DNA from 2 places in the Paraburkholderia jirisanensis genome. Region 2 is predicted to be linked to the other one. Evidence: riboswitches for the same ligand, from Rfam matches in the RefSeq annotation. Region 2 holds a riboswitch; the other holds the start of a gene.
What was found. A riboswitch is a leader RNA that binds a small molecule or an ion and turns the genes downstream of it on or off. The one in region 2 is predicted to bind manganese.
Positions count from the first base shown of each region.

Region 1: linked by a shared signal. The riboswitch ahead of ACYVNQ_RS28005 (TMEM165/GDT1 family protein) and the one ahead of ACYVNQ_RS30170 (sodium:calcium antiporter) in region 2 are both predicted to bind manganese.

Region 1 covers NZ_BAAGSQ010000029.1:510,696-525,566, forward strand. The annotation lists gene pepN (aminopeptidase N) at 1-2,043, opposite strand, end outside; gene ACYVNQ_RS28000 (DUF4136 domain-containing protein) at 2,232-2,966, shown strand; gene ACYVNQ_RS28005 (TMEM165/GDT1 family protein) at 3,093-3,665, opposite strand; yybP-ykoY riboswitch at 3,719-3,932, opposite strand; gene ACYVNQ_RS28010 (beta-ketoacyl synthase chain length factor) at 4,471-5,259, shown strand; gene ACYVNQ_RS28015 (lysophospholipid acyltransferase family protein) at 5,243-6,031, shown strand; gene ACYVNQ_RS28020 (phosphopantetheine-binding protein) at 6,012-6,311, shown strand; gene ACYVNQ_RS28025 (acyl carrier protein) at 6,315-6,566, shown strand; gene ACYVNQ_RS28030 (COG4648 family protein) at 6,566-7,204, shown strand; gene ACYVNQ_RS28035 (AMP-binding protein) at 7,201-8,916, shown strand; gene ACYVNQ_RS28040 (glycosyltransferase family 2 protein) at 8,913-10,805, shown strand; gene ACYVNQ_RS28045 (HAL/PAL/TAL family ammonia-lyase) at 10,792-12,501, shown strand; gene ACYVNQ_RS28050 (acyl-CoA thioesterase) at 12,485-12,925, shown strand; gene ACYVNQ_RS28055 (LolA family protein) at 12,913-13,641, shown strand; gene ACYVNQ_RS28060 (MMPL family transporter) at 13,641-14,871, shown strand, end outside.
Region 2 covers NZ_BAAGSQ010000030.1:57,769-72,639, reverse strand. The annotation lists gene cynS (cyanase) at 1-175, shown strand, start outside; gene ACYVNQ_RS30205 (PepSY-associated TM helix domain-containing protein) at 304-1,779, opposite strand; gene ACYVNQ_RS30200 (DUF2946 domain-containing protein) at 1,968-2,330, opposite strand; gene ACYVNQ_RS30195 (M20 aminoacylase family protein) at 2,410-3,573, opposite strand; gene ACYVNQ_RS30190 (diaminopropionate ammonia-lyase) at 3,620-4,849, opposite strand; gene ACYVNQ_RS30185 (Lrp/AsnC family transcriptional regulator) at 5,017-5,493, shown strand; gene ACYVNQ_RS30180 (branched-chain amino acid ABC transporter substrate-binding protein) at 5,515-6,651, opposite strand; gene ACYVNQ_RS30175 (alpha/beta fold hydrolase) at 7,025-7,981, shown strand; gene ACYVNQ_RS30170 (sodium:calcium antiporter) at 8,055-9,053, opposite strand; yybP-ykoY riboswitch at 9,125-9,322, opposite strand; gene scpA (methylmalonyl-CoA mutase) at 9,623-11,755, opposite strand; gene ACYVNQ_RS30160 (Pnap_2097 family protein) at 11,752-12,573, opposite strand; gene ACYVNQ_RS30155 (MSMEG_0569 family flavin-dependent oxidoreductase) at 12,570-13,859, opposite strand; gene ACYVNQ_RS30150 (MSMEG_0570 family nitrogen starvation response protein) at 13,938-14,222, opposite strand; gene ACYVNQ_RS30145 (sll0787 family AIR synthase-like protein) at 14,284-14,871, opposite strand, start outside.

The DNA of each region.
Region 1 (14,871 bases), on a different contig from region 2:
GATCGCGAGCCACGAGTCGCGCAGCGCGTTGGCGAGTTGCTTGCGCAGGAACTGTCGCGCGCGGTGCACGGCTGCCGGATTCGATTCGGCCATCTGCTCGGCGAGATACGCTTCCGACGGCAGCATCAGCGCGAGCTCGCGAAACGCCGGCGACAGCGTTTCATCGGCAAGCACGCGTCCGAACGCCGCGACCACGGCCGGGTCGAGCTGCAGCGGCGCACCGGAGGCCGCATGGTCGGACAGCGTCAGCAGTTCACGCGTTGCAAGCCGCTGGCCGGCTTCCCAACGGTTGAACGGATCGCTGTCGTGCGCGAGCAGGAAGGCGAGTTCGTCGCCGGTGTAGTCGTATTCGACGATGACCGGTGCCGAGAAATTACGCAGCAGCGATGGCAGCGGCTTTTCCGCCACGTCGACGAAGGTGAAGGTCTGCTCGGTCGCGGTGAATTCGAGTACGCGCGTGGTTGTCGATGCGGCCTGCGCTTCGCCTTCCAGGCGCAACGGCAGGTCGCGCCCGTCGGCGCCGATCAGGCCGATCGCGAACGGAATCAGCAGCGGCCCTTGCTGCGTTTCGCGCGCCGCGGCCGACGCGTCGCCGTAGCCCTGCTTCAGCGTCACGCGGTAGCGCCGTTGCGCGGCATCGTACGCGGTCGCGACCGTCACCCGCGGCGTGCCCGCCTGGCTATACCAGCGCTCGTACTGCGCGAGGTCGCGGCCGTTCGCATCGGCCATCGCATGACGGAAATCGTCACAGGTTACCGCCTGCCCGTCGTGCCGCTTGAAGTACAGGTCCATGCCGCGCCGAAAGCCGTCGCGACCGAAAAGTGTCTGGTACATCCGCACGACTTCCGAGCCTTTCTCATAGACTGTCATCGTGTAGAAGTTGTTGATCTCGACGTAGCTTTCCGGCCGTACCGGGTGTGCCATCGGGCCGGCGTCTTCGGCGAACTGCATCTGGCGCAGCACGCGCACGTCCTCGATGCGCTTCGTCGCGCGCGCCGCTTCGTCGCTGCCGTTGCTCTGGCCGCCGGCCATATCGGCGGAGAATTCCTGATCGCGGAACACGGTCAAGCCTTCCTTCAGGCTCAGCTGAAACCAGTCGCGACAGGTGACACGGTTGCCCGTCCAGTTATGGAAATACTCATGGCCGACCACAGCTTCGATGTTCGCGAAATCGGTATCGGTGGCGGTTTCCGGGTTCGCCAGCACGTACTTCGTGTTGAAGATGTTGAGACCTTTGTTCTCCATCGCGCCCATGTTGAAGTCGCTGACCGCGACGATCATGAAGCGGTCCAGATCGAGCTCGAGGCCGAAGCGCCGCTCGTCCCAGCGAATCGAATGGATCAGCGAGTCCATCGCGTGGCGCGTCTTGTCGAGGTCGTGCGGCTCGACCCATACCTGCAGCAGTTTTTCCTTGCCCGAACCGCTCTGGATGCGTTCTTCGAGCGCGACCAGCTTGCCGGCGACGAGTGCGAACAGATAGCTCGGTTTTCTGAACGGATCTTCCCAGCGCGCGAAGTGCCGGCCATCCGGCAGGTTGCCCTGTTCGAGCAGATTGCCGTTCGACAGCAGCACCGGACACGCGGCCTTGTCCGCACGCAGCGTTACGGTGAAGGTGGCCATCACATCCGGGCGATCGAGGAACCACGTGATGCGGCGAAACCCCTCGGCCTCGCATTGCGTGAAGAAATTCCCGCTCGACACATACAGGCCGGACAGCGTCGTATTGGTCGCCGGGTTGCAGATGCCGATCAGCGTCAGCTCGAACGCATCGGGCACCTCTTCGACGGTGAGGCCGTGCTCATGCGCGCGGGTGGCCGCATACGGCTTGCCGTCGAGCGTGGCGCTGACGAATTCGAGCTGCTCGCCCATCAGCTCGAGGTGCGTGGCGCGCACCGCATCGGGGTTGCGCCGCACCCGCATCGTGCTCTTGACGATGGTGCGTTCGGGCTCGAGATCGAACTCCAGCGCGACGGTATCGATGAGAAAGGCGGGCGGCGCGTAAGCGGCGCGGCGGATCACGTTGGGCGTAGCGGTATCGGCCATGGTCGGAGGAAAATGAGGAGCGTTGAAGCCCGCCCGCGCGGCGTGCGGGCGGGGCTGATCGGACCATTGTAAAAGCAAAGGCGCGGCGCGTCTGCGACCAGAACTTTTTACCTTGATGAGCGGTCAGCGTATTATCGGGCCGCCTGCGCGGCGTGTGCGGGCGACGACAGCGAAGAAGAGGAAAGACCATGAAGCTCGACCGTTGGACCCGCCCCGTTATCGTGACGCTGGCGGTGCTGGCTACGCTGCTGGCCGGCTGCACGTCGTACGTGACCACGCAGGTCACCGCATTCTCCGATTGGGACGGCGGCAGCGACGCTACCCGCACCTATGCGTTCCAACGCGGCGGCGCGCAACAGGCGAGCATCGAGCAGTCCACGTACGAGCAGGTGGTCGCGAACGCGCTGGCCACGCACGCGTTCCGCCAGGTCGACATGGACCGCGCGCACTATCTGGTTGCGATTGCCTATAACACCCGCTCGGACATGGCGATCACGTCGACGCCCGCCTATTACTACGACCCGTGGGTCGGCCCGTATGCCTGGGGCCGCCCGTACGGCTGGGGCGGCTGGGGTCCGTGGGGCCCGTACGGCGGCGGCGGTTTCGGCGGTGGCTACGGCGGTTACGTCACGCAGAGCTATCCGGTCTATACGCAGACGCTCGGCGTGCGCATCACCGACAGGGCGAGCGGCAAGGAGCTCTATAACGTGACCGCGCGCAGTGCCAGCGAAGACTCGTCGCTGGTGCACGCGATGCCGTTCCTCGCACAAAGCGCGCTGGCCGATTTCCCGCTCGGCAACGGCGTGGTGCGTACGGTGAAGATTCCGCTCGACGGGCGCGGCGCGGGCGCCGTGCCGAACGAAGTGGCGGCGGGCAGCGCCGCGCCGGCGGTACCCGCGTCGGCGGCCAAGACGGTGCAATAGCGGTAGCGGGTCGGTCGCGCGCAGTAGCGCGTCAGGAACGCTGGCTGCAGCGGCCACACATGCAGCAGACCAGCCGGCTGCCCGCTGTCACAGCGGCGCGGCCGGCGCCGGACAACATCGCCTTGCTCAGAGCCCCACGCCGAACAGCGCGAGCGTGCCGAGCACGACAAACATCACCGCGGCAATACCGTGCACCAGTCTGGTCGGCAGTTTGTGCGCAAAGCGGTCGCCCAGCAGAATCGCCGGCACATTCGCGATCATCATCCCGAGCGTCGTGCCGCCCACCACACCGAAGAAATCATGAAAGCGCGCGGCGAGCGCAACCGTGGCGAGCTGGGTCTTGTCGCCCATTTCCGCGAGGAAGAACGTGACGACCGTGGCGCCGAACACGCCGAGACGCGAGCGGTTGGTGTTGGCTTCTTCGTCGTCGAGCTTGTCGGGCACCAGAATCCACAAACCCATGCCGACAAACGAAGCGGCCAGCGCCCAGCGCATGATGGTTGGCGTGACGAGCGAGCCGAGCCAGGCACCGAGCGCACCGGCGCCCGCGTGGTTGACCAGCGTAGCGACGAGTACGCCGAAAATGATCGGCAGCGGTTTGCGATAGCGCGCGGCGAGGACCAGCGAAAGGAGTTGGGTCTTGTCGCCGATTTCGGCAAGCGCGACCGCACCGGTCGAGATGAGAAGAGCTTGATCCACGTGTACGTGTTTCCTCGGGCCGGATATGAACGAGCGACGATCTACCGCGCGCCGGGCCCTGTTGCGGCGCGCAGTAAACCATCAGTCTCGCCAGGCCAAAGGCTGCGTCTGCCATGGCCGCATGCGGCCAAGTTTGTTGACAGACGCCCCCGCCATCGATGCGCGCAGCACGCAGAACGATCAGGTAGCGAATACCTGGGAAATCCAATCGTTTCCGGCCGTTCGGTGGAGCATCTGGCGGGGCGGCTACTCCCCAATGAGGGGCGGATTATAGCATGGGCGGCTAGCGTGCCAGCCCCGGTTCATCGCGATTTTGTTCGTGTGGGCAGCTAACAAAGACATTTCATTGCAAAACGACGGCGATTGTCCCGTCTTTTAGCGAGTTTCGCGAAAACGCGCGCACTGCGGCGACGCAGCAATCAGCCATGCGCCACCGCACGGCCTTTGCCCATTTTCGCGACAGCCCCGTGCACACGAGGGCGGCGATTTTTCCCGTCGCGATTCGGACACAGATACAGTTGGATACGTCTTTTCTGGCTGATTTATTTAAGAATGTTCAGTATGATTTCGGGCGGTCGGAAGCAACCCGGCCACACAATATAGAGTGGTTTGGCGACCCGCCCCTAAATAATCGGCACAAAGTGCCGTTACCTCGCTAAACCGGATAAAAGGCTGACCTCCTGAGCGGCGATTAATCTCCAGAAAGAAGGTGCATGCGTGCAGTCGCCGGCGCGGTCGCTGGCGTCATTGCCAGCGTAGGCACCCCTTTTTCAGGCATCAGCAGCCCGTATGCGCGAACCCCGACATGCCCAATCTGCACTGGACTATTCCGGTTGCTCGCTGGTCTTTCTGGCCTGTCGCCGCAACCGCCGCCCCCGATCTCGGCTTTATCGAGCCGATGGTGCGGCGCCGTCTGAGCAGTTTGTCGCGCATCGCGCTGAAGGTCGCGCACGATTGCGCGGCCGATCGCAGCCACGTGCGCGTGCTGTTCGCGTCGCGGCACGGCGAATTGCGCCGCACTACCGAAATACTGCGTGCGATCGGCGCGGGCGAGCCGGTTTCGCCGACCTCGTTCAGCCTGTCGGTGCTCAATGCGATGACCGGCGTGTTCGGCATTGCGCGCGGCGACCGCTCGGCGGCAAGCGCGGTATCGGCGGGTGCGGAAACGCTCGGCTACGCGTTGCTCGAGGCGCACGCGCAGTACGCAAGCGACCCGGCCACGCCGGTGCTGCTGGTTTATGCGGACGAGCCGGCGGATGCCGCGTACGGTGCGATCGAGAACGAAGTGCAGGGCGGCGCGCTCGCGCTGCTGCTCGACGCGCCGGCCGCGCAGGGCCGGCTATCGTGCGCGGTAACAAGTGCGGTAACAGGCGCGGTAACAAGCGCGGTATCGGAGCAAGCGGACGCGGTAGCGGACGCGGCATCAGGCCCCCACGCGGCGAATCCCATGAAAGGTTCGCCGCCAGCCGCCGCCCACGCCTTGTTCGCGACGCAGAGCGAAGCGCTGCTGCACTGTCTGGACACACACGGCGCGACGCACTGGCGGCGCGGTACCGCGCAATGGGAGTGGCAATGGCATGACGGAGCGGCTTGATTACCCCTGGCGGCTGTTTGCCACCGGCATGAGCTTCGTGGCATTCGGGCTGTGCGGGCTGGCGTTTTCGCTGCTCGCTGTTCCGCTCGCCGCGCTGTGGCCGCATCGCGCGTCGCGCCAGCGCGCGGTGTCCGACGTGATCCACGTGTACTTTCGTGCGCTGGTCTGGGTGCTGTGCCGTATCGGCGTCATGAAACTCAGCACCACCGGCGCGCAAACACTGCTTGCGCGCCGCGCGGCGATCGTGGTCGCGAATCATCCGACATGGCTCGACGTGATGGTGCTGCTGTCGTTGACGCCGCGCGCCTGCTGCGTCGTCAAAAGCGCGCATTGGGGCAACCCGGTGTTCTGGGGCATCGTGCGGGCCGCCGAATACGTCAGCAATTCCGATCCGGTCGCGCTGGTCGAAGCGGGCGCGCGGCAGCTCGCCGCCGGCTACACGCTGATCATTTTTCCCGAGGGCACGCGCAGCCCGGCACGCAACCGGCTGCATGCGTTCTCGCGCGGTTTCGCCTACATGGCGCTCGATACGCATGCGCCGATTCTGCCGGTGCTGATGGATTGCGACCCACCGGCTTTCACCAAAGGGATGCGCTGGTATCACGTGCCGCCACGGCCGTTTCACATGCGTGTCAACGTACTTGCGCCGCGCGGCGTCGACGAATTCGCGGTGCGCGACGTGCCCGCCGCGATCGCGGCGCGTCACGTCACGAGCGCGATCGAAGCTCACATTACTCAGCACCTGTTCGACTATGGATTCTTTAAAGCTTGAGATCAAACAGCTTCTGATCGACGCACTCGATCTGGAAGACCTGACACCCGCCGACATCGACGACGATGCGCCGCTGTTCGCCACCGACGGCGTCGGCCTCGATTCGATCGATGCGCTGGAAATCGGCATTGTGCTGCGCCGGCACTATCAGCTGACCATCGCGGCCAACGACGAAAGCACGCGCGAACACTTTCGCTCGATCAATACGCTTGCCGCATTGGTAGCGAGCCAGCGCGAACCGGTGCACGCCGGCAACGAAACAACAAAGAAAGGGGAGTAGACCGTGACCGACGCAGAGATTCTGGAACGCATCCGCGCGATCTTCAAAGAGAACTTCGCCATCGAGCCGGAGCGCGTGACACCCGAGGCGCACCTGTTCGAGGAACTCGATCTGGACAGCATCGATGCGGTAGACCTCGCGATCAAGCTGCAGGAAATGACCGGCCGGCGCATCAAGCCGGAAGAATTCAAATCGGTGCGCACGGTGGGCGACGTAATCGTCGCGGTCGAATCGCTGCTTGCGGCGCAGGGTTGATGCGCGCAGATCGGCCGCGCCAGCACCAGGCCGGTGGCGCCATGCGGCGCCGGGTAGGCGGCGTGCTCGCGGTCGTGGCGAAGCTGGCTTATCCGCTGGTCATTTTGTGCGCGTGGCGTTGGGATACGCCGCGCTACGTCGGCTGCATGCTGTTCGGTTTGTTGTGTCTGCAACGGTTTGCGGGCAGCGGCGCATTCGCGCTTTCGCTGAAAGGCTTTTCGCCGATCGACTGGGGCGTCGCGGCGCTGCTCGGCTGCGGTTCGGCGGCAATCGTCGCGACCGATAGCGAACTGCTGCTGCGCGTCTATCCGTCGCTGGTGAATCTCGGTTTGTTGATCGCCTTCGGCGCGACGCTGGTGCGCGGACCATCGATGATCGAGAAGTTCGCGCGCATCCGCACGCCGCAACTGAGCGCACCGGCGATTCGCTATACGTGTCACGTCACGAAGATCTGGTGCGTGTTCTTTGTGCTGAACGGCGCGTTTTCGCTGTACACCGCGCTGTACTGGCCGCGCGAGGCGTGGTCGCTGTATAACGGCGCGATTGCTTACGGCCTGATCGGCGTGCTGCTGGTAGCCGAGATCGTCTGGCGCTACCTGGTGGTGCTGCCGCGCGTGGCTCGTTCGGAGGCCGCATGATCGCGCTGCACGAACTGCTGCGCGGCGCACATGCGGCATCCACGCCGGTTTGCCGCGACGCGGCGCGCGCGGGGCCCGCAACGACGCTCGACTTTGCCGCGTTCCGCGCGCGCGTGTCGGCCATCGCGGCGCAGGTTCTTCAGGCGCCCGATGCGCCGCGGCGCTACGCATTGTGTATCGACGATACCTTCGATTTCGCGTGCGCGCTGTTTGCACTTCTTGCATGCGGCAAGGAGCCGGTGATTCCGGCCAGTGCGACGCCCGGTTATCTTGCCGATCTCGCGGGCGCATTCGACGCGGTGCTGACCGACGCCAACCTGCAAGCGCTCGAAGACGAGCGCACGACGCTCGCAGCCCTTGCACCAGACTTCGGCGCGATCGCGCCCATCGCGCCGCTCACGCTTTTCACGTCGGGCAGCAGCGGCGTGCCCAAACCGGTCCACAAAACGCTCGCGCAATTCGATGCCGAGGTGCAAACACTCGAACGCGAATGGGGCGCAACGCTTGGCGATGCAACCGTGCTGGCGAGCGTGCCGCACCGGCATATCTACGGGTTGCTGTTTCGCGTGCTGTGGCCGCTTGCGGCCGGCCGCCCGTTCGATCGCAACGCGATTGGCGAACCGCAGCAACTGCAGGCGCGCATCGACGTCTACGGCGCGACGGCCGTGGTCGCCACGCCTGCGCAACTGTCGCGTTGGCCCGCGCTGCCTGGTTTCGCCACGTTGACCCCAGCCCCGCGCGTGTTTTTTTCGTCGGGCGGTCCGCTGGCGAACGAGGCCGCGCTCGACTACGCGCAGGCATTCGGCGCAGCGCCGACCGAAATCTACGGCAGCACCGAAACCGGCGGCATCGCCTGGCGCCGGCAGAACGACACGCCGGCATGGCAGCCGCTCAACGGCATCGAAGCACGGCACGGCGCAGACGGCGCGCTCGAAGTGCGCTCGCCGCATCTCGGCCACGACGCCTGGCACCGCACCGACGACGCCGTGGAATTCGACGCCGATGGCCGCTTCAACCTGCGTGGCCGGCTCGACCGCATCGTGAAGCTCGACGGCAAGCGTGTGTCGCTGCCCGAGCTCGAAGCGCGTCTCGCCTTGCATCCGTATGTGACGCAAGCGGCGGCGGTGCCGCTCGCGGGGGCTTCGCGCGAGCGCGTCGGCGTGCTGGTCGCGCTGACCGAAGCGGGTAGCGCGGCGCTGTGCGGCGAAGGCCGCGTCGCGCTCGCGAAAACCTTGCACCGGCATCTGGCCGACTATTTCGACGCGGTCGTGCTGCCGCGCCGCTGGCGCTTTCGCATTGCGCTGCCGTTCGATGCGCGCGGCAAGCTGCCGGCCGCGGCACTGGCCGAAGCTTTCGGAGCGCGAGCCGAAGGTGTCGAGGTGCTGACCGAAGCGCGTCGCGGCAACGAGTTCCACTACGAACTGCGTGTACCGTCGACCCTCGTGCATTTCGCCGGCCACTTTCCGGGCGTGCCGATTCTGCCGGGCATTGTGCAGCTCGACTGGGCGATCCGTTTCGCGGCCGAACACATAGCTGGCGTACGCGATATCGCATCGATCGATCGCCTGAAGTTCACCGCGCCGGTACGGCCGGGCGCGCTGCTGATGCTGACGCTGTCGCACGATGCGGTGCGCCGCCGTGTGCAGTTTGCTTACCGGCTCGGCACACGCGATTGCGCATCGGGCGTGATCGTCTACCGGGAGCACGCATGAGCCTCGCCGCGTGCATCGTGATTCCGATCTACAACCACAAGGACGCGATTGGCGGCACGCTCGCGCGTCTTGCGGTGCATGGTTTGCCGATGTTCGTCGTCGACGACGGCAGCGACGACGCGACGCAACAGGTGCTGGCTGCGCTGCGCGTGCAGTACGCAGCGCACATGACGCTGTTGCGGTTACCGGTGAACGGCGGCAAGGGTGCGGCCGTGATGGCCGGATTGCGCGCCGCGCGCGCCGCGGGCTTCACGCACGCGTTGCAGATCGATGCCGACGGCCAGCACGATGCGGCCGACGTGCCGCGTTTCATCGAGGCCGCGCACGCAGCGCCGGCTGCGGTGATCATCGGCCGGCCGGTGTACGACGCAAGCGTGCCGAAGGCGCGTTTGTACGGACGCTATCTGACGCACGTGTGGGTGTGGATCGAAACACTATCGCCGACGATCCGCGATTCGATGTGCGGCTTCCGGCTCTATCCGCTCGATGCCGCATGCGCGCTGCTCGACAGCGTCGCACTGCCGACCCGGATGGACTTCGATATCGAGATTCTGGTGCGCCTGTACTGGCGGCGCGTCGCGTTCCGTTCGATCGCGACGCGCGTCACCTATGCGGCGGACGGTGTGTCGCATTTCGATGTGCTGTGGGACAACGTGCGCATTTCGCGCAGCCATACGCGGCTGGTGTTCGGCATGCTGTGGCGCTTGCCGATGTTGCTCGCGCACAAGCTGATGCCGCGCAACGCGGGTGTGCCGGTCGCGATGCCCGCCGATGAAGGCCACAATGGCGACAGTGGCAACGACAGTGGCAGCGGCAGCACGCGCGCACACGCCAACACCACCGGCACCACCGGCACCAAACCGGCATCGGCCGCGCCCGCCGGCGAAACCCAAAATCGCAACTGGTCGCGCATCGCCGAGCGCGGCAGCCGCCTCGGCATGTTGACGCTCGCGTTGAGCTGCCGCGTGTTCGGCCTGCGCGTCACCGGCTGGTGGCTGCATCCGGTGGTCGCGTATTTCCTGCTGACCGGACGCGCCGCGCGCGCCGCATCGCGGACCTACTTCACGCATCTGGCCGACGCGACTCCGGATGGCAACACACCCCGCCCCGGCTGGCGCTCCGCCTACCTGCAGATGCTCGCGTTCGCCCAGGCGGGCCTGTACAAACTCGCTGCATGGTCCGGCCGCATCAACGGCGACGAAATCGCCTTCGACGACCCAGCCGCGTTCGAGGCGCTCGCCGACAGCGGCCGCGGCGCGCTCGTGATCGGTGCGCATCTGGGCAACCTCGAAATGATGCGCGCGCTCGCCGCACGCCATGCGTACGCAAAGGTCACCGCGATTGTCTATACCGGGCATGCGCGCCGCTTCAACAGCGTGCTGGCCGCGGCAAACGAGCGTTTCGGGCACCACCTCGTCGAAGTACGCGATTTCGGACCGCAGACGTCGATGCTGATGCAGGAGCGCATCGACGCAGGCGAACTGCTGGTGATCGTCGGCGACCGCGTGCCGGCGAGCGAATCGGGCCGCACTACCGATGCGCAGTTTCTCGGTGCAAGCGCGCCGTTTGCGCAAGGGCCGTATATCCTCGCCCACGCGCTTGGCTGTCCGGTGTATCTGTTCTTCTGCCTGCGCGAGCGCGGCGCTTACCGCGTGTATTTCGAATCGTTTGCGCAGCGTATCGAACTGCCGCGCGCCGCCCGCGCCGAGCAGCTCGCCGCATGGGCCCAGCGTTACGCGCAGCGGCTCGAACACTATTGCCGCAAGGCGCCTTACCAATGGTTCAATTTCTACGATTTCTGGGCGCGCCCCGCGCGCGCAGCGCAGGCACGCGCGGACCTTGCGCGCAAGTCGGCGCAATCCAATGGAGAAGCGAATGGCCGAGCATGATCTGATTGGCAACGCAGGCGCCGGCGACGCGCAATCTGCGATGCCGGCCGACGCAAAAGCCGACGCAAAAGCCCATCCGCACCTGGCCGCCGCGCCGCAACCCGGCGTCACCCCGATCGTGATCGGCAACCGGCGCCTGACCATCGAGGAAGTCGTCGCGATTGCGCGCGACGCCGCGCCGGTCGCGCTGACAGGCGACCCCGCGTGGCGCGCGCGCATCGAACGCGGCGCCGAATTCCTGCGCCGTCATCTGGCGGCCGGCGAAACCGTGTACGGCGTGAACACCGGCTACGGCGAAGCTTGCGTGGTCGACGTGCCGATGGCGCTGGTCGAAGCATTGCCGCTGCAACTCACGCGCTATCACGGCTGCGGCATGGGCGCATATCTGGACGACGCGCAGACGCTCGCGGTCGTCGCCGCACGGCTCAACTCCTTGGCCTGCGGGATGTCCGGCGTACGCCCGGTGCTGCTCGAGCGCCTTGCCGACCTGATCAACCAGCGCATCCTGCCGCGCATTCCATCCGAAGGCTCGGTCGGCGCGAGCGGCGATCTGACGCCGCTGTCGTACGTGGCGGCGGCGCTGGTCGGCGAACGCGACGTCAGCTTCGGCGGTGTGCTGCGCGATGCGCGCGACGTATGGACGGAACTCGGCCACACGCCGCTCACGCTCGCGCCGAAGGAAGGCCTCGCGCTGATGAACGGCACGGCGGTGATGACCGGCCTCGCGTGCCTCGCATTTGCGCGCGCCGACCATCTGACGCGCCTTGCCTCGCGCCTGACCGCCGTGGTGACCGTCGCGCTCGACGGCCGCGCCGCGCATTTCGATCCGCTGATCTTCGAGGCGAAACCGCATGCCGGCCAGGCCGAAGCTGCCGCATGGATTCGCGCGGATCTCGCGGGCCGCGCCGATACGCCGGGGCATCGCCTGCAGGACCGCTACTCGATCCGTTGCGCGCCGCACGTGATCGGCGTGGCGCGCGACGCGCTTTCATGGGTGCGGCGCGACATCGAAAACGAGCTGAACAGCGCCAACGACAACCCGCTGATCGACCCCGACGGCGAGCGTGTGCTGCACGGCGGCAACTTCTACGGCGGCCATATTGCGTTCGCAATGGACTCGTTGAAGACCGCGGTCGCGAATCTGGCGGACCTGATGGACCGGCAGCTCGCGTTGCTGGTCGACGAAAAATTCAACAACGGCTTGCCGCGCAACCTGACCGGCGCGACGCCGGAGCGCGCGCCGATCAACCACGGCTTCAAGGCGGTGCAGATTTCGTCGTCCGCGTGGACGGCGGAAGCGTTGAAACAGACGATGCCGGCGAGCGTGTTTTCGCGCTCGACGGAATCGCACAATCAGGACAAGGTCAGCATGGGCACGATCGCCGCGCGCGACTGCCTGCGCGTGCTCGAACTGACCGAGCAGGTAGCGGCCGCGCATACGCTGGCGGCGCTGCAGGCGCTCAGGCTGCGCGTGCGCGACGCGGCGGATACGCCGGTGCCTGCGCCTCTCGAGGCATTTGCGCAGCGTGTCGAAGCGATCTCGCCATTCGTCGTTGAAGACCGCGCGCTGGAACACGAGCTGCGCGCGCTGACGGCGCAGATTGCCGCGTGCGCGCTGATCGAGCGGAGCGGCTTGCCGAACGGCGAGCCGAACGGCAAGCCACGCGGGGAGGCGCACGATGAACGCGCCCGATAAACAAGCCCCGGTATTAAGCGCGAGCGGCCTCGTCGAAGTGCCGTTTCACGACGTCGACGCGATGAACGTCTGCTGGCACGGCAACTACCTGAAGTACTTCGAAATCGGCCGCGCCGCGTTGTTGCGCGCATTCGACTACGACTATCTGCAGATGCGCGATTCCGGCTATCTGTGGCCGATCGTCGAGGCGCATCTGAAATACGTGCGGCCGGCCATCTACGGACAGCAACTCGAAGTGCGCGCACAACTGCTCGAATACCAGAACCGTTTGAAGATCGGCTACGAGATCGTCGATTGCGCATCGGGCACGCGTCTGACGAAGGGCTACACGATCCAGGTCGCCGTCGATGCGGCGACCCAGGAATTGCAATTCGTGTCGCCGCCGGTCGTCTTCGAAAAGCTGGAGCGCGCATGGAAACGTTGAAGCGGCGCGCGCGCACGCTTGCAGCCGCAACGCGTGTGGCCTGTACGGCAGCAGCGCTCGTCGCGGTATGCGGCCTCGTCGTGCTCGCCACGTTCCCCAAGAGCGCCCATGCAGCGACCGCAGCCGCAGCTGGCGACGCCGCGGCCGGCAATCCGGCCTTGGTATCGTCGGTTGCATCGCGCCTCGGCCAGGTCAAAGGCATACGGGCGCAGTTCAAACAGACGCAGACGCTTTCCGCGATGCGCCAGCCGCTCGTGAGCACGGGCTCGCTGCTGTTCTTCCGCGAGCGCGGCGTGATCTGGAAGATCGATACGCCCTACAAGGCAGGCTACGTGATCGACGACGCCGGCGTGAGCGAATTGAACGCCAACGGCCAGCGCGTAAAGAGCACCGGCACGCAACACGCGAACGGCGCACGAGGCGTCGCCGAAGTCTCGAAGATGATGCGCGCGATGCTCGGCGGCGACCTGTCGGCGCTGTATGCGCAGTTCGACGTCGCCGCACAGGGCACGCCGGAACACTGGCAGATGCAACTCACGCCGAACCAGCCACAACTCGCGCAGTCGATCAAGACATTGCAGATGAGCGGCGGCGCGTACTTGCAGACGCTGCGCATCACGCTCGCCAACGGCGACGTCACGCAACTCGACTTCACCGGCAGCACGGCGGTCGACGAACTGACGCCCGCCGAGCGCGCGCTGTTCGGAGCATCGTGATGCAGCTCATGGCGCAGCACCGGCTGACGCGGCAGCGCTGGGGCATGCGTGCCGCCTGGCTGCTGCTCGCGCTGGCGGCGGCGCTGTATTGCGGATGGCGTTTCACGGCCGGCTCGCCGCTGCAGACCAACCTGCTCGAGCTGCTGCCGCAAACCGAAGCGGACCCCGTCGCGGAACAGGCGGTCGACAAGCTTGCCGCCGCGCTCGGCGACCGCACCGTGTACGTTGTGACGAGCCGCGACGCCGCGCATGCGAAAGCCGCGGCGAAACAGCTGGCCACGACGCTGACGAAGAGCGGCACGTTCCGCTCGGTAACGGCCGAACTACCGCCGTTCGATCTGTCGCAGATCGGCACGCTCTATCTGCCGTACCGCTTCAGCCTGTTGACGCCCGCCGACCGCACAGCGCTGGCGAGTGACTCATACTCGCTGCCCGATGCGCTCGCGCAGCGTCTGTACAACCCGCTGCGCGGCCCGCTCGCCACGCAGCTCGCCGACGACCCGTTCGGCTGGCTCGAGCATTGGCTGCCCGGCCTGCCGCTCGCCACCTCGAACCTGTCGATCGAAGACAACCTGCTGGTCGCGCACCACGACGATGCGACCAGCGTGCTGGTGGTTGCCACCTTGCCCGGCTCGGCCTACGAAGCACCGCTCGAACAGGCGGTGCTCACCGCGACCGCGCAGGGCGCCGCGCAACTCAAAACACACTTCCCCGACGTCACGCTGGCCCGCACCGGCGCGGTGTTCTACGCGCAGGCAGCACGCAGCAGCGCCGAGCGCGACGTCCATCTGATCGGTGCGGCGTCCGCATGCGGCATCGCGTTGCTGATGCTGTGGGTGTTCCGTTCGCCGCGTTTCCTGCTGCTCGGTTTCGTATCGACCGCGCTCGGCATCGTCTGCGCGCTGGCCGCCACGCTGATCGTATTCGGCAAGCTGCATCTGGTGACGCTGGTGTTCGGCGCGAGCCTGATCGGCGAGGCAGTCGATTATTCGATCCAGTATTTCGTCGTCACGCTCGGCGCGGCACGCAATTCTCAAACACCGTGGGACGCGCGACGCGGCGCGCGCGCGGTGCGCCCCGCGCTGACGGTGGCGCTCGCCACCAGCCTGCTCGGCTATGCGATCCTCGCGTGGGTGCCGTTTCCGGCGCTGCGGCAGATTGCGTGCTTTGCGATGGTGGGTATCTGCACGGCGTTTGCTTCGGTGTTGACGCTGTTGCCTGCGTTGTTGC
Region 2 (14,871 bases):
AATGGTGCAGGTCTATGCGTCCACGCTCAAGGCGCTGGTTCACGAGAAACTCGGCGATGGCATTCTTAGCGCCATCAACTTCAAGCTGGACTTCGACGTTGTCGACGATCCCGAGGGCGGCAAGCGCGCGATCATCACGCTCAACAGCAAGTACCTGCCGACCAGGCCGTATTGAGCTGACTGGGGAGTCCTGTTCCTGTGCGAACAGCTCCCCTCTTTAGCCATCTCGACAGGCCCGGTATTGCCGCTCGTTAGCGACGCGTTTGCGCTGTTGCATGCGATCGCATCGTTGCTACCGGCCAATCACGAAGCCACTGCGGATGACGTACGCCCGAACAGCACACGGTCGGCCAGCCACACTGCCACGATCGTTGCGCCCATCAGCGGGAAGACGAGGCCGAGTATCACGAGCCCGAGCTTCCAGCCGCGCATTGGCACAACTGCCAGTTCGCGTGCCGGGGCGCCAAGCGTGCGTGCCGGCCGGCGCTTCCACCACATCACACAGCCCGTCGCAGCGAGCGTCGCAAGCCCAGTGGACAAGATCGCGCAAACGATCTGGTTCGCGAGCCCGAAGTAGCGGCCCATATGCAGCGACGTACCGTACGACACTGCCTTTGCCACTGCCCCGTAATCGCCGTAACGGATGTCTTTCAGGACTGCACCGCTGTACTGGTCGATATAGATCGTGCGTTCGAGTTTCGGATCGGCTGGAAAATACGACACCGCGTAGACAGCGCTAGCTGATGCCGGCAAGGCAATGTCGTAGTCGTCGGCGATACCGAGGGCGCGCATCTGCGCGACGACCTGGCCGAGCGACCATGATGACGTCCCCACGTCCGGCGACTGCGGCACCGGCACAGCGCCGACGGCCCATGGCACTTGCGGCAGCGGCATGTCGTCCATCGTCATGCCCGGCATATCGTCCATGCCGTCGCTATGCGACGGGTGCGACGTGTGAGCCGCTTGCGCGGTGCCAGGCTTGACGTGTTCACCCGGCATCCGCGATTGCAGCGCAAGGCTGCCCCACGATCCCGGCGGCGAGCCAAGTCCGGCGCTGGTGGCAAGTGCCTTGAACTGCTTGCCCCACGAGCCGGTCCACGGCAGGCCGGTCACGACGAACGCCAGTGCGCCCACCGCCAGCCAGATGCCAAGCGCCGCATGCACGCTTTTCCATAGCGGCCGGCCACGCAGCGAAAGGCGCGGCAGCAATGCAGCGCGCAGCTTCGTGCCGGCTCGCGGCCACCATAGCGCGATGCCGGTGCCGATCATCACGAGCGTCCAGCACCCGACCAGTTCCATCAGCAGTTCGCCCGGTTTGCCGAGCAGCAGCTTGCGGTGGATCATCCGGTCGACCTGCATCAAGCGTTGCTCGACGCTGAGCGTGCCGAGCACGGTGCCGTCATACGGATTCAGGTAAATGCTCTGCTTGTCACCATTAGGCAGGCGGAAGATAAATTCGGTGCTGCGGTCCGATCGTGAAGAGATGCGGGCCGTCGTCGCGATCGCGCCGACTGGCAGCGCGCCGCGTGCTTTCGCCAACAGCGCATCTTCGGAAAGACGCGGCACGTTGCGCGGTTCTACAACCAGCCGATGCGGATACAGCAGCGGCTCGATCTGCGGCTGAAAGCAGTACAGCGTGCCGGTCACTGCCAGCACGACGAGAAACGGCATCACAAACAGGCCGGCATAAAAGTGCCAGCGCCAGAGCGTCCGGTAGCCGCGCACGGCAGTCGCGGCATTCGCCGCTGTCGTGTGCGAATGGGTGGTGACAGTGGACATGACGTGACCTCCTTACAGGTGCAGCCGGCCTTCAAAATGGAAGGTTCGCCCGCATACGGGTAAAGGACGAGGTAGCGCTCGTCGACGAAGTTGTCGACCGTGACGCTACGTCGCATTCCTGTGCGCATTGATAAACGCCGGCGCGCGCCTTCAAAAGGGCGCACGCGATGGGCGGCGTACGGCGGTGGTCAGGAAAGGGCTGGAGGGGCTCTGGGGCGGCCGGTTGGAAACGCGCCGACAGGCGTAAAGCGCGTGGACAGCACGGTGACTGCAGCCACGATGGGCAGTAGCAGAACCGGTGCGATGGAAGGCGGAATAGGCGGCGGCGCCGCATGCGCTGCAAGCAGATCGCAATAACCGCACGCCGAAAGCAGATCGCCCACCGTGTGATGATCGGCACCACCGGTCTGCGAAACGGTGCAAAGTGCGGCGACCGGCTCACCGGCGCGGACCGAAACCATCCATTGGCTTACCGCCGGCGCGAACACGATCAGGCACATGGCAAAAATGCCAAGCCATGCGATCACGGAGCGACGGGCGTAGAAGTTCATAAGCCGGGACGGAGTCAGGCTGAGAAGTCTAGCATCCGTTTGCTGCCTGCGGGCGCGGATCGCGCAGCGTTTTGCCGCGTCACGGCTGCGGCAGCTCCAGCCGCGCGAGTTCGGCGAAGTAATGCGCACCAGCGGCGAGAATCTCGTCGTTGAAATCGTAGCTCGCGTTGTGCAACGGAATACCTCCGCGCTCCGGCGCATCGCCATTGCCGATGAACATGAAGTTGCCGGGCACCACCTCGAGAAACGCGCCGAAGTCTTCGGAGATCATCATCGGCTGCACGTTCGGGTCGACCTGCGACGTGCCGGCGATCCGCGTTGCCGCCTCGACCGCGAGCCCCACGCATTGCGCCGCATTCACCGTGGGCACGAACTCATGCGTGTACTCGAACTCGCAGGCCGCGCCGTGGCTGCGGCAGATCCCTTCGCTGAGCTCGCGCATGCGGGTCTCGAGCAGCGTTTGCACGTCGCGCGCGTAGCTGCGCGTATCGCCCTTGATCGTCACGTGCGACGGAATCACGTTGCGAATGCCGTCGGTGATGAACTCGGTGCACGATATGACGGCCTGCAGCGCGGGATCGAGATTGCGCGACACAATGGTCTGCAATGCCGATACGATCTGTGCGCCGATCACGATCGGATCGATTCCCATATGCGGCCGCGCCGCATGCGTGCCGCGCGCGGTGATATGGATCACGAAGTTGTCCTCGCTTGCCATGATCCCGCCGCTACGGGTGGCAAAACTGCCCGCCGCCATGCCCGGCATATTGTGCATGCCGTAAATCGCATCGACCGGGAAACGCTCGAATAGCCCGTCGTGCATCATCGCCTTCGCGCCGCGGCCGTGCTCCTCGGCGGGTTGAAAGATCAAGCGCACCGTGCCGTCGAAATCGCGCCGGGCCGCAAGCAGACGCGCCGCGCCCAGCAGCATCGACATGTGTCCGTCGTGTCCGCACGCGTGCATCTTGCCGCTTGCGAGCGACGCGTACAGGCGCCCGGGCGCCTGCTCCGCGATATTCAATGCGTCCATGTCCGCGCGCAAGCCGATCGAGCGGCGCCCGGCCCCGACCGTCAGATTCGCCACCACACCCGTGCCGCCGATGCCTCGATGCACGTCGAAGCCTAGCTCTTCGAGAATATGCGCGACATACGCGGAAGTCGCGACCTCTTCGAATCCGGTTTCAGGATGCTGATGCAGATGCCGGCGCCAATGTTTCAACTGTTGCTGCAGCGTGCTTTCCATCGTGACGATGCTCCATTGCAGATCTTTGTTTTGCGGCGCGCCCCAGTCACTGGGTGACGCGCGCGCCCCATTGCTGCTGACGGGCCAGCACCGATTCCGCGGTTTCGCCCACACATTGCGCGTAGACCGTCGGCGCGGTTGCACCTTCGGTATTGATCACCAGCACGCGCGACGCCGTGTCTAGCGCAACTGCAGCGGCATCGGCGCGATCGCGCATCAGCACGGCGAGCCCCGCGTATCCCGCCGCGCCCGATTCGCCGGCTACGATCGGCACGTCCGCACTGCCTGCGGCGGCGAGTTCGCGCATCGCGGCAATGGCCTGCGCATCGTCGATCGTCATGAAGTGATCGATGCAATGCTCGAGCACGGTCCACGCGAGCGGCGATGCTTCGCCACATGCGAGCCCGGCCATCACCGAATCGACCGAGCCGGTGGCGCGCGCGGGCCGTCCTTCGCAGGCACTGCGCAGCAGACAATCGGCCTGCGTGGGCTCGACCACGATGAAGCGCGGCCGCCTGTCGCCATATGTTTCCCACAGATAGCTCGCGATGCCCGCAGCGAGACCGCCCACTCCACCCTGCAGAAATACATGCGTGAACGCGCACTCTCGCTCGCGTTGCGGGCTCTGTTCGACCAGTTCCGCGGCGATCGTCCCGTAGCCTTGCATCACGTCGCGCGGCACGGCCTCGTAACCCTCATAGGACGTATCCGATACGACGTGCCAGCCGTTTTGTCTTGCAAGCCGCTCCGCGTGCGCCACCGATTCGTCGTAGTTGCCTGCGATCCGGATGATCTGCGCGCCATAAGCGGCGATCGCGTGCTCGCGTTCAGTGCTGACCCGCGCATGCAAGACGATCACGCACTGGCATCCCGCCGTTTGCGCGGCCGCGGCCAGCGCACGTCCGTGATTGCCGTCGGTGGCGCTGATCACCGTCAGATGGGTCAGCAGCGTCTGGTGGCCGCCCTGGATCACGGCGCTCGCATCAAGCCCATGAGCCGGCCATAGCCGCTGGATAAGCCGCATCAATGCATTCGGCGCGCCCAGCGCCTTGAAACTCGCGAGCGGCGAACGCACGGACTCGTCCTTCACGTGCAACTGCGCGATCCCTGAGCGGGCGGCCGCCGCCGGCAACTCGCGCAGCGGCGTGGCACCCGCGGCAAGATAAGGCCACTGCGACAGCGCGACACGGCTGCGCTGCGCATCGGCCACGTTGAGGATGGCCTTCAGTTCATCGGGGTAGCGGGCAAAACGCGCCAGCGGATTGGCAAACAGCATGAGATCGATGCTCCGGAAAAGTCAGCCCGCCCGATGTGCGCCGCGCGCTCGGCGCGCTTGACGCTTGCGGGATAAGCGAAATAATATTTCGACACCAGCGCAACCCGATCGCGCACTTTGCGGCCGTTTCGCAAAAATTTCTCGTGTTTTGCACACCAGGCGAAACCATGGCCGTCACCCTCGATGCGTTCGATCGCAAGCTGCTCGCCGAAGTGCAGCAGGATGCGCAAACCCCGCAAAACGAACTCGGCTTGCGGGTCAATCTGTCTACTGCGGCGGTCAACCGGCGCTTGCGGCGTCTGTCGGACGAAGGTGTAATCGAGCGTTTCACGGCGGTAGTGTCGCCCGAAAAGGCCGGTTGTCCGCTAACCATCGTGACCCACGTCGAAGTGGAGAGCGAGCAGATCGACCTGCTCGACGCGATGAAGCGCACCTTTGCGCAGTGTCCGCAGATCCAGCAGTGCTATTACGTCGCCGGCGAGTGGGACTTCGTGTTGATCCTCACCGTGCGCAACATGGAGCAGTACACCGAACTCACGCGCCAGCTGTTCTTTGCGAACAACAACGTCAGGCGTTTCAAGACGCTGGTCAGCATGAGCCGCGTCAAGGTCGGGCTCGGCGTGCCGCTCGAACCCGACGAATGAAGCGGCGCCTGCCACGCGCACTCAGCGCACCACGCTCTTGTCGCGCCACTCCCCTGCGCTGAACTGACGCACGGTGATCGCACCGTTCTGGATGTCGCCCACGTTGTCGAACTGGATCGGCCCAGTCACACCGTTCAGCTTCAAACCTTGCAGCTTCGGCAGATACACCTTCGGGTCGGTGGAGCCCGCGGCCTGCATTGCGGCGGACATCGCCATCACCGCGTCGTAGGCGTACGGCGCATACAACTGCACCGGCACGCCGAAGCGTTGCTGATAGCGCCTGAAGAACTCGGGGCCCTTCGGCATTTGCGCCGGCGGCACGCCGGCCAGCGTGCAATACGTATCGCTCGTCATCGCCGCGCCGGCCAGCTGGATGAATTGCGGCGTGCAGGCCTCATCGCCGGCGATCAGCCGCGCCTTGATGCCCAGGCGCTGTGCCTGCTGCGCAAACGCCGCGGCCTGCGTATCGCCACCGGTGAACACGATGCCATTGGGCACGTGGCTCTTGATCGAGGTCAGCACCGCCATCCAGTTGGTCGTCTTGTCGCTGCCGTATTCGCGCGCCACCACCGTGCCGCCGGCGGCCTTCACCGCTTTTTCGACTTCGTCTGCGAGACCCTGGCCATACGCGGTGCGGTCGTCGACGATCGCCACCCTGGTCGACTTCAGGTCCTTGACGAGGTACGTACCGATCACCGTGCCCTGGCGCACGTCGTTGGCTACCATCCGGAACACGGTGCGATAGCCTTGTGCGGTCAGCCTCGGGTTGGTCGCCGATTCGGTGATCATCGGGATGCCCGCGTCCGAATAGATCTTCGACGCGGGAATCGACGTACCGGAGTTCGCATGCCCGACCACGCCGGCCACGCGATCGTCGACCAGCTTTTGCGCGACCGTTACGGCGGTCTTCGGGTCGGCCGCATCATCCTGCGAATTCAGTACGAACTTGACGGTCTGGCCGCCGATCTTCACGTGCTGCGCGTTCAGATCCTCGATCGCGAGGCGCACGCCGTTTTCGTCGTCCTTGCCGATATGGGCGAGCTCGCCCGTCAGCGGAGAAACCTGACCGATCGTAACGGTCATGTCTGCACGAGCGATGAGCGGTTGCGCCGCTACACCCAGCATCAGTAGAAAGAAAGTACGGGACGGAATTCGCATGATCGGCACTCGCGTGGTTTGAGCCGCGACACCTTTGCGATGCCGCCGGGATTGAGCGTCCCAGGTGCATCTCGTTTGGGACAGCATCATGCTACGGGGCGCGTGCGATAGCCAAAATCGGCTGCGTGGCTGGGCACGCAAAATCCGCTCGTTCGACAGCGCGATCGCGCGTATTTTTATCGGCCACCGTTGCGAAGCACGTTCCCGCGGCAGCGACGGGCAAATTATCTGTTCAATTTCCGAGGAGCTGTAACTCGATTCCAGCAGGTTATGCTGTCACGCAGCAAACCGCATAATTCCCGTCGCGCTGGCGCCGTAGTTGCAGTGCTGGACTTCGGCTTCTCCGACCGATCCATTCTCAACAAAGCGAACGATGAAACTGCGAATCCTGTGTGCGGCAACGGCCGCCTTGTTTTCCGTCGATGCGGCACATGCAGCGTCAGCCGCGCCGGCAAAGTCGGAATCGACTAACGCGACCACGACCTACCACCGCGTCACCGTCGACGGTGTCGGTATCTTCTATCGCGAAGCGGGCCCGAAGAACGCACCGACCATCGTATTGCTGCACGGCTATCCGTCTTCGTCGCGCGAATTCGATCCGCTGATTCCGCTGCTGGCCACGCGCTATCACCTGATCGCACCAGACTTCCCGGGCTTCGGCCAAAGCGATTCACCGTCGCCTGCCACTTACACCTACACCTTCGATCATCTCGCGCAAACCACCAACGGTCTGCTCGAGCAGCTCGGCATCGACAAGTACGCACTGTATCTGCACGATTACGGCGGCCCGGTCGGCTTTCGCATCATGAGCGCGCACCCGGAGCGCGTGCAGGCGCTCGTCGTGCAAAACGCAAACGCCTATCAAGAAGGGCTCGGCGTGAAGTGGGCGACGATCGCGAAGTATTGGGCCGATCCGAAGGCGCACCCGGAAGTGGTCGATGCGTTCATGTCGTACGCGGCAACCGAGCAGCGCCATACCGCCGGTACGTCGCACCCGGAGCGCTACAACCCCGACACATGGACCGACGAATTCGCGCATCTGTCCAAGCCGGGGCAACGCGAGATTCAAGGCGATCTGCTGTACGACTATCGGACCAACGTCTCTTCGTATCCGCAATGGCAAGCGTGGCTGCGCGAGCATAAGCCGCCGACACTTGTCGTGTGGGGGCGCAACGATCCGTCATTCATCGCGCCCGGCGGCGACGCCTACAAACGCGACGTGCCGGATGCGGAGATCCACCAGCTCGACGCCGGCCATTTCGCGTTCGACGAGCAGAACGACGAAATCGCCCAACTGATGCTGAAGTTCTTCGACAGGATCCACTACTGAAGCCGATACCGACGCGCGTTCATCGCCTTCATCGCCGGCATCGGCGTAGATCGCGCGTCGGTCAATCTGCTTGCTAAAGCGCAAACAGCAACGCTGCAAACACCGGATAAAGCCAGCCGACCCGCACGAGTTGGCTGCTTCGCACACGCTGTACACGAAACGACCACTGCAGCAGCACGATCGCCAGCACGGTGGTCCCGGCCGCCAGCAGCGACGGCGCCGCAAGCTGCCACGACGTGAAGAACAAACCGAACGCAGTGGGAATGGTTGCCTGAATCATCATCGCGCCGCTGATGTTGGCCAAAGCGAGCCGCTCTTTACCCTGCCTGACCCAGATCACTGCGTTCATGATCTCCGGCAACTCGGTTGCGATCGGGCTGAATAACAATGCTGTCAATTGCGCGCTCAATCCGAGCCATGGACCGATAAGCTCGATCTGCTGCACGAACAGATGCGAAGCGGCAAAGATCACGGCAAGCGCGCCCAGCACCTGCAACAGAATCCACCCCATCGCAGGATCCGGATCGTGCGGCCGCAGCTTCAGCGGTTCGAGTGCTTCATGCTGGCCGACGTCGCCTTCGGCTGTCAGCTCCTTCCAGCAATAAAGCGCATAGGCCACGAGAAATGCGACGCCAAGCAAAGGCTTAAAGCTGAATACGACCAGCCCGAGCGAAATCTTCGCCGCGAAAATCACGAGAAACCAAAGCTGATCGCGCCTGAGCCGCCGCGTGTCCACATCGACCACTCTGGCGCGCGCACGACCGATGCGGTGCGCTGCCAGCAGCAGCGCCACGCCGACCACCGCATAGGCCACGGTGGCGAGCGTTAGCGGACCGCCGATCGCCGCACCCACGCCAATCTCTTTCTGCGCCGGACTGCCGCCTAACGCTACCGCGACAAACGTGACGACGCTTTCCGGCAAGGCGGTGCCGAACGCGGCCAGTACTGTACCGGTTGCGGTTTGAGTGAGCTTGAGTTTCTGGCCGAGCCGTTCGACGCCATTGACGAACGTCTCGCACGACAGATAGATGACGCCTGCCGAAGCAAGCAACAGGGCGAAAGTGACTAGCATGACGGTCGCCCCGCCATACGGAATGCGTGAAAGCCGCGAGCGCCGCGAAAGCCACGATGATTGAGCACTTCGATCACTCCACGAGCCGGGCACACGAACCAATGACGCTCCCTTCGCCCGGCTCGGGTGAAAGGGAAGCGTCATAGGTCTCGTCAGGCCGTGGAAGGGCTGCCTGCACCATGGCATGTGATGCTGCGCGTATGCCAATCGTGTTGATACAGGCGCTTCACCGTAGTGGATGAAGCTGACTACTCCCCTAAGACGGAATCGATTATATCGGCATAGTCAGCGAATGGGATCAAGATGCTGACAAATTTTGACTAGAAATTTTATAGCGCCGCGGTAAATGCGAATGATGTTTAATTGCCATGGCGCGTGCTTTAAAGCACGCGCTAAAGCTGATGCAGTGCGCTGCGCTTAGCGCACGATGGTTGCCGTATCGAGCGGCTTGATCGTCGGCACGTGCAGCAGCACCGCCAAGATCGATGCGACAGGATGGCAAACTGCGCGCGCAGATAGATCGAAGCGAATGCTGTGCCTTTAACGCAATTGACCCGTGCTATCCAACGTTACGTCAAGGCTGCGTTCAGTGTTGCGCCGCGAGCGGCGTGTTCGCTTCTGCCAGCCGCAGCCGCGCCGCGTGCGCGGCAAATCGCAGCAAGCGTCGCAACGATGTTTGCCAGACTCGCGCCAGTCGAAAAACATTCCGTCACGCCTAGCGCTTTTAGTGCAGCCCTGTCGTCGCATCCTATGTTGCCGCCCATGATCACCGGTATTTGAAGCTTGCGGCTGCGCAGTTCCACAAGCAGTTGCGCAGCGAGTTCACGATGCGCGCCGGACAATGACGAAATGCCGACCACGTCCGCGCCGTGCTGCAACGCCTGTGCGCACACTTGTGCCGCCGACGAAAACAGCTCGCCGGTTACGACATCAAAGCCCGCATCGGTCAACGCGGCAGCCACTACGCGCGCACCGCGGTCGTGGCCATCCTGGCCGAGTTTGGCCAGCAGAATGCGCGGGCGTCTGCCGAGCGCGGCGGCGGTCTGCGATACCGCTTCACATGCATCGCGCCAATCGGGTTGCGCTTCGAGCATCGGTCCGAGCACACCGTCGCGCACGTCCAACTGCACCGCATGACGGGCCCACACCGATTCAAGCGCCTGCGTACACTCGCCGATCGTCGCGCGCGCACGAATGCAGGCGATGGTGTGCTGCAGCAGATTACCCGTACCGGTCCCTGCCGCGGCTGTCAGCTGCGAGAGCGCGTCGTTCACGCGCGCTGCATTACGGTGCGCCTTTACTTCCGCAATCCGGCGCATCTGTTGCGCACGAATCTCCGGCGCATGCAGTTGCAGATCCGCCGATGGCGCTTCTTCATCGCCGTGCACGTAGCGGTTCACGCCGACCACGGTGCGCTGCCCGCTTTCGATCTCGGCCTGCACCGCGAGCGCAGACCGACCGATTTGCTCCCGCACCCAGCCCGATTCGATCGCCTCGATCACACCGCCGTGTTGCCCGATCTCTTCGAGCAAGGCCTGCACGCGTTGCGCAAGATCGGCGGTCAACGATTCCATCATGTACGAGCCGGCCCACGGATCGATCACGTCGCACACACCGGTTTCGTGTTGCAGCACGAGTTGCGTGTCGCGCGCGAGACGCGCCGATTCGGCACACGGCAGTGCGAGCGCTTCGTCATACGCATTGGTATGCAAAGACTGCGTGCCGCCGAACACCGCGGCCAGTGCTTCGATGGCTGTGCGCACTACATTGTTCATCGGCTTTTGTGCGGTCAACGACCAGCCCGAGGTCTGGCAATGCATGCGCAATGCGCGAGCCTTGTTCGAACTCGCGCCGCATTGTTGCGCAAGTTCCGACCACACGAGGCGCGCCGCGCGCAGCTTGGCGATCTCGACATAAAAATCCGTGCCGACACCGAAAAAGAAACTCATACGCTCGCACACGTCGTCCGCGCGCATGCCGCGCGCGATCGCGGCCGCCACGTAAGTGCGCGCGTTCGCCATCGTCAACGCCAGCTCCAACACCGGATCGGCGCCCGCTTCCTGCAGGTGATACCCCGAAACCGACAGCGCATTGAAACGCGGCACATGTTGCGCCAGATATTCGACCACGTCCGCTGCGATCTTCAGCGACGCTTGCGGCGCGAAGATGCACGTGTTGCGCACCATGAACTCTTTCAGCACGTCGTTCTGGATCGTGCCAGTCAGGTGTGCGGGCGGTACGCCGCTCTCTTCCGCAGCGACGATATAGGCCGCCAGCACCGGCAGCACCGCGCCATTCATCGTCATCGATACGGAAGTCTTGTCGAGCGCGATGCCGGCGAACAGACGCTTCATATCTTCAACGGTATCGATTGCGACGCCCGTCAAACCAACGTCGGCGCTCACACGCGGATCGTCGGAATCGTAGCCGCGCTGGGTCGGCAAATCGAAGGCCACCGACAAGCCTTGCGCGCCTTCCTTCAGCGCCGTGCGAAACGCGAGATTCGAATCCGCCGCATGCGCGTAGCCGGCGTACTGGCGGATGGTCCACGATTTTTCTGTGTACATCGATGCATACGGGCCGCGTACGAATGGCGCCACGCCCGGCAGGCCACCGAGGTGCGCAACACCGTCGAGATCCTCAGCCGTGTACAACGGCTTAAGCGGCACCGCACGGCGCCGAGCCGTATCCGACACGCTCATCGCTGCCTCCAGCGTTTTTCGGTCATCACGTCGGCAATCTTGCGGCCGTCGCTCTTGCGGTGCACTTCAGTCCAATGCGTGAGGCCTTGCGCATTGTTTCGCTCGCCGGCAATCCGTACGCACAGCGCATCGCCGAGATCGATGTTGCCGTAGTAGTACAGCGAGCGCGTGGTCACGACCGGCGGCTCCGTGAAGCGGTGCCGCTGCCATTCCGCGCGATCGACGAACGACTGGAAATTTGCGAAGTAGAGAAAGTCCGCGCCGTTGAAATCGCTGTTCGGGCAAGGCAGGAATTCCGCTGCATCTGCGGCGACCGCTGCAAGGCCGTTCTGTTTTGCTACCTCGCCAGCCTTCAGGCGCCTGCCTAGTTCGATCATCGGCAATCCTTCATCGGGCACCGGGCTCAGTTCGCCCGGCAGTGCCGCCAGGGTTGCGCGCGCAACCGAACGGTTGTTGCGCGCCGCGCCGCGCGTGACGAACGTCGATGTCATCGACACCTGCGCCAGCAGCGCATCGCCGCGCATCACGCGATGCGTGCTGAAGTGCCGCACGGGGCCGGTCCGGCATAGCGTCGTGCCGATGTCGAACGCGTCGCGCTCGCGCACTGCATCGAAACCGTAGGCCTGCAAGCGGACGGCGGTAAACGCTGCATATGAGCGATGCCCGTCGTCGTCGCCGAAGTCCGGCGTCGCACGTCCGGCGTGCGCGGCCAGCGCATCCCAATGATGGTCGCCGCATTCCTTCAACAGCCAGTTTTCCGATAGCCCCGTATAGCTCAATTGCGGCATGCCGGCCCGATAGCTGCGCAGCGTCGTCATGCGGCGAGGCTCTTCGATGGCGAGAGCGCCGCGCGAATCGCGCCGACCACATGCTCCGCATCGCGCGCGATGCCGGAGAAGCGCCCGGATCCCCATGTATGCAGCCACGGCAGGCCGATGAAATACAAGCCCGACTGCGGTGTGATGCCGCGCATGTGGGCCGGATAACCACGCCCGTTGAAAATCGGTGCATCGAGCCAGCTGAAGTCGGGCCTGAAGCCAATGCACCAGATCACCGACGTGATGCCGCTCGCTGCCACATCGAGCGATGTGCGCTCTTCAGTGGGTCGCCACGCTGCCTCATAACGCACACCCGGCGGCGCTTCGACGCCATGCTTCGCAATGAACGCATCGATGCTGGCGTTGATGCGGTTATAGGTGTCGTCAGCACTGTCGAGATTTTCGATCAGATTCGGCGCGAATTGCAGCTGACCGTCACGCAGCTCGTCGAGGCGGCCGAACAGTTCCATACCCTCCGACGCGAAACGCCGCAGATCGATATCGCGGCCGCCGTCGCGGCCGGTCACGTAGTGGTTTGTGTTGTCGCGCACGCCCTCGCGCAGCGGATGTTGCTCGACCGGCATGTCGTAGTAACGCATGTCGGCAAGCCAGTCCACCACATCGCGGCCGCGATAAAAGCGCGCGCAACGCGGCGCTTCGCCGACTGCCAGATACACTTTACGGCCCGCCAGATGCAAATCTTCGGCGATCTGCGCGCCCGACTGACCGGAGCCGACTACCAGCACTGCGCCTTCTTTCAGCGCCCCCGGATTGCGATATGCCGATGACTGCAACTGCGCGATATCCACCGGCAAACGTTCGGCCATGCGCGGCACGATCGGTGTGTGATAGCCGCCTGCCGCCACCACCACATGATCGGCGGTGAATTCGCCACTCGACGTCGAAACCGCGTAACGTCCGCCCGGCTGGCGCACGACGCGTCTTACCTCGGTATGCTCGAGCAGCGGCGCATCGAGCATCGACACAAAACCTTCCAGATACGCAACGATCTCATCCTTCTTCATGAACCCATGCGGATCGGCACCACTGTACGGATGACCCGGCAGCGCGCACTGCCAGTTCGGCGTGACGAGGCAAAACGTGTCCCAGCGCTGCGTGCGCCACGTGTGCACGACCGTCTGCTTCTCGATGACGAGGTGGTCGATCGCAGCTTCCTTCAGGTAATAGCTGATCGACAAGCCCGCCTGGCCACCGCCGACGACGATAACCGTGTAATGCGGAACTTCGCTCGTTCCGCCTTGAGCAATCAATGACGCGTTAGACATGATCTTTTCCTGCGTTCGATAGAGATGTCTTCGGGTTGCTGCGCGTTTTCGTTTGGCCGGGCAGCATCGGTTCGACCATCACGTAAGCGCAACGACCTTCACCTGCGCGTGCGGATCCGACGCGAAGTTCTGCGCCTGCCGTTCGATCTGCGCGAGCTGATCCATGGCCGCCGAGCAGGCAAAGCCATATTTCTCGCGCACCCGCTCGGAACCGATCTGCAGCGCTTTGCGGGCCCGCTCGAGAAAATCACCCAACGCATAGCGCTGCCCGGCATGGAAGAATTCGCCCACTACGGTAGATGGCGAATAACAGTTGACCTCCGTACCATCGGGCCATTGAACCCTGAAGTGCATGACAGGCATGGCGATTCCTTTAAACAACCGGTTCACGTGATAATTGCGCGAGCTGCTGCTTACCCAGCGCTCAGGCGCGCGCTCCCGACGGTGCGCCGATAAACGGCCCGTCCGCGAAGCGCCATAGCGGTGCGGCGCTGCCTTGCTGCTCGACCACCACTTCGCGCGATCGGTCGACTACGCCGATTGCCGCGCAGGCCAGATCACGCTCGCGAAAGCGTGCGAGCACTTCGTCGACATGCTGCTCGCGCACCGAGAGCAAAAAACCAAAGCTTGGAAAGGCGCTGAGCCATCGCTCGAAGTCCACGCCTGCCGGCCGCGGTATCGCATCGAGATCGATACGCGCGCCGACGTCCGAGCATTCGAGCAACATCAACGCGGTACCCAGCACGCCCGCCATACTGATGTCTTTCGCGGCATCGCAAAGACCGCTCTCCGCAAGCTGCGGCAGCAGTTCGAGATCGCCGCGCAGACGCTGCGCGGGTGCGCCGACCGATGCATTCCAGAACGGATATGGGTCTTCAAAACGTCCGCGCAGATCGGCGGCCATCAGCAGCCGGTCGCCGGCGCGCGCGTTGAAACTCGATAGCAGCGCGCGGGCGCGCCCGATGATCGACACCGCAAGCTGCGCCTGAGTGCTGCGCGTGTTGGTATGGCC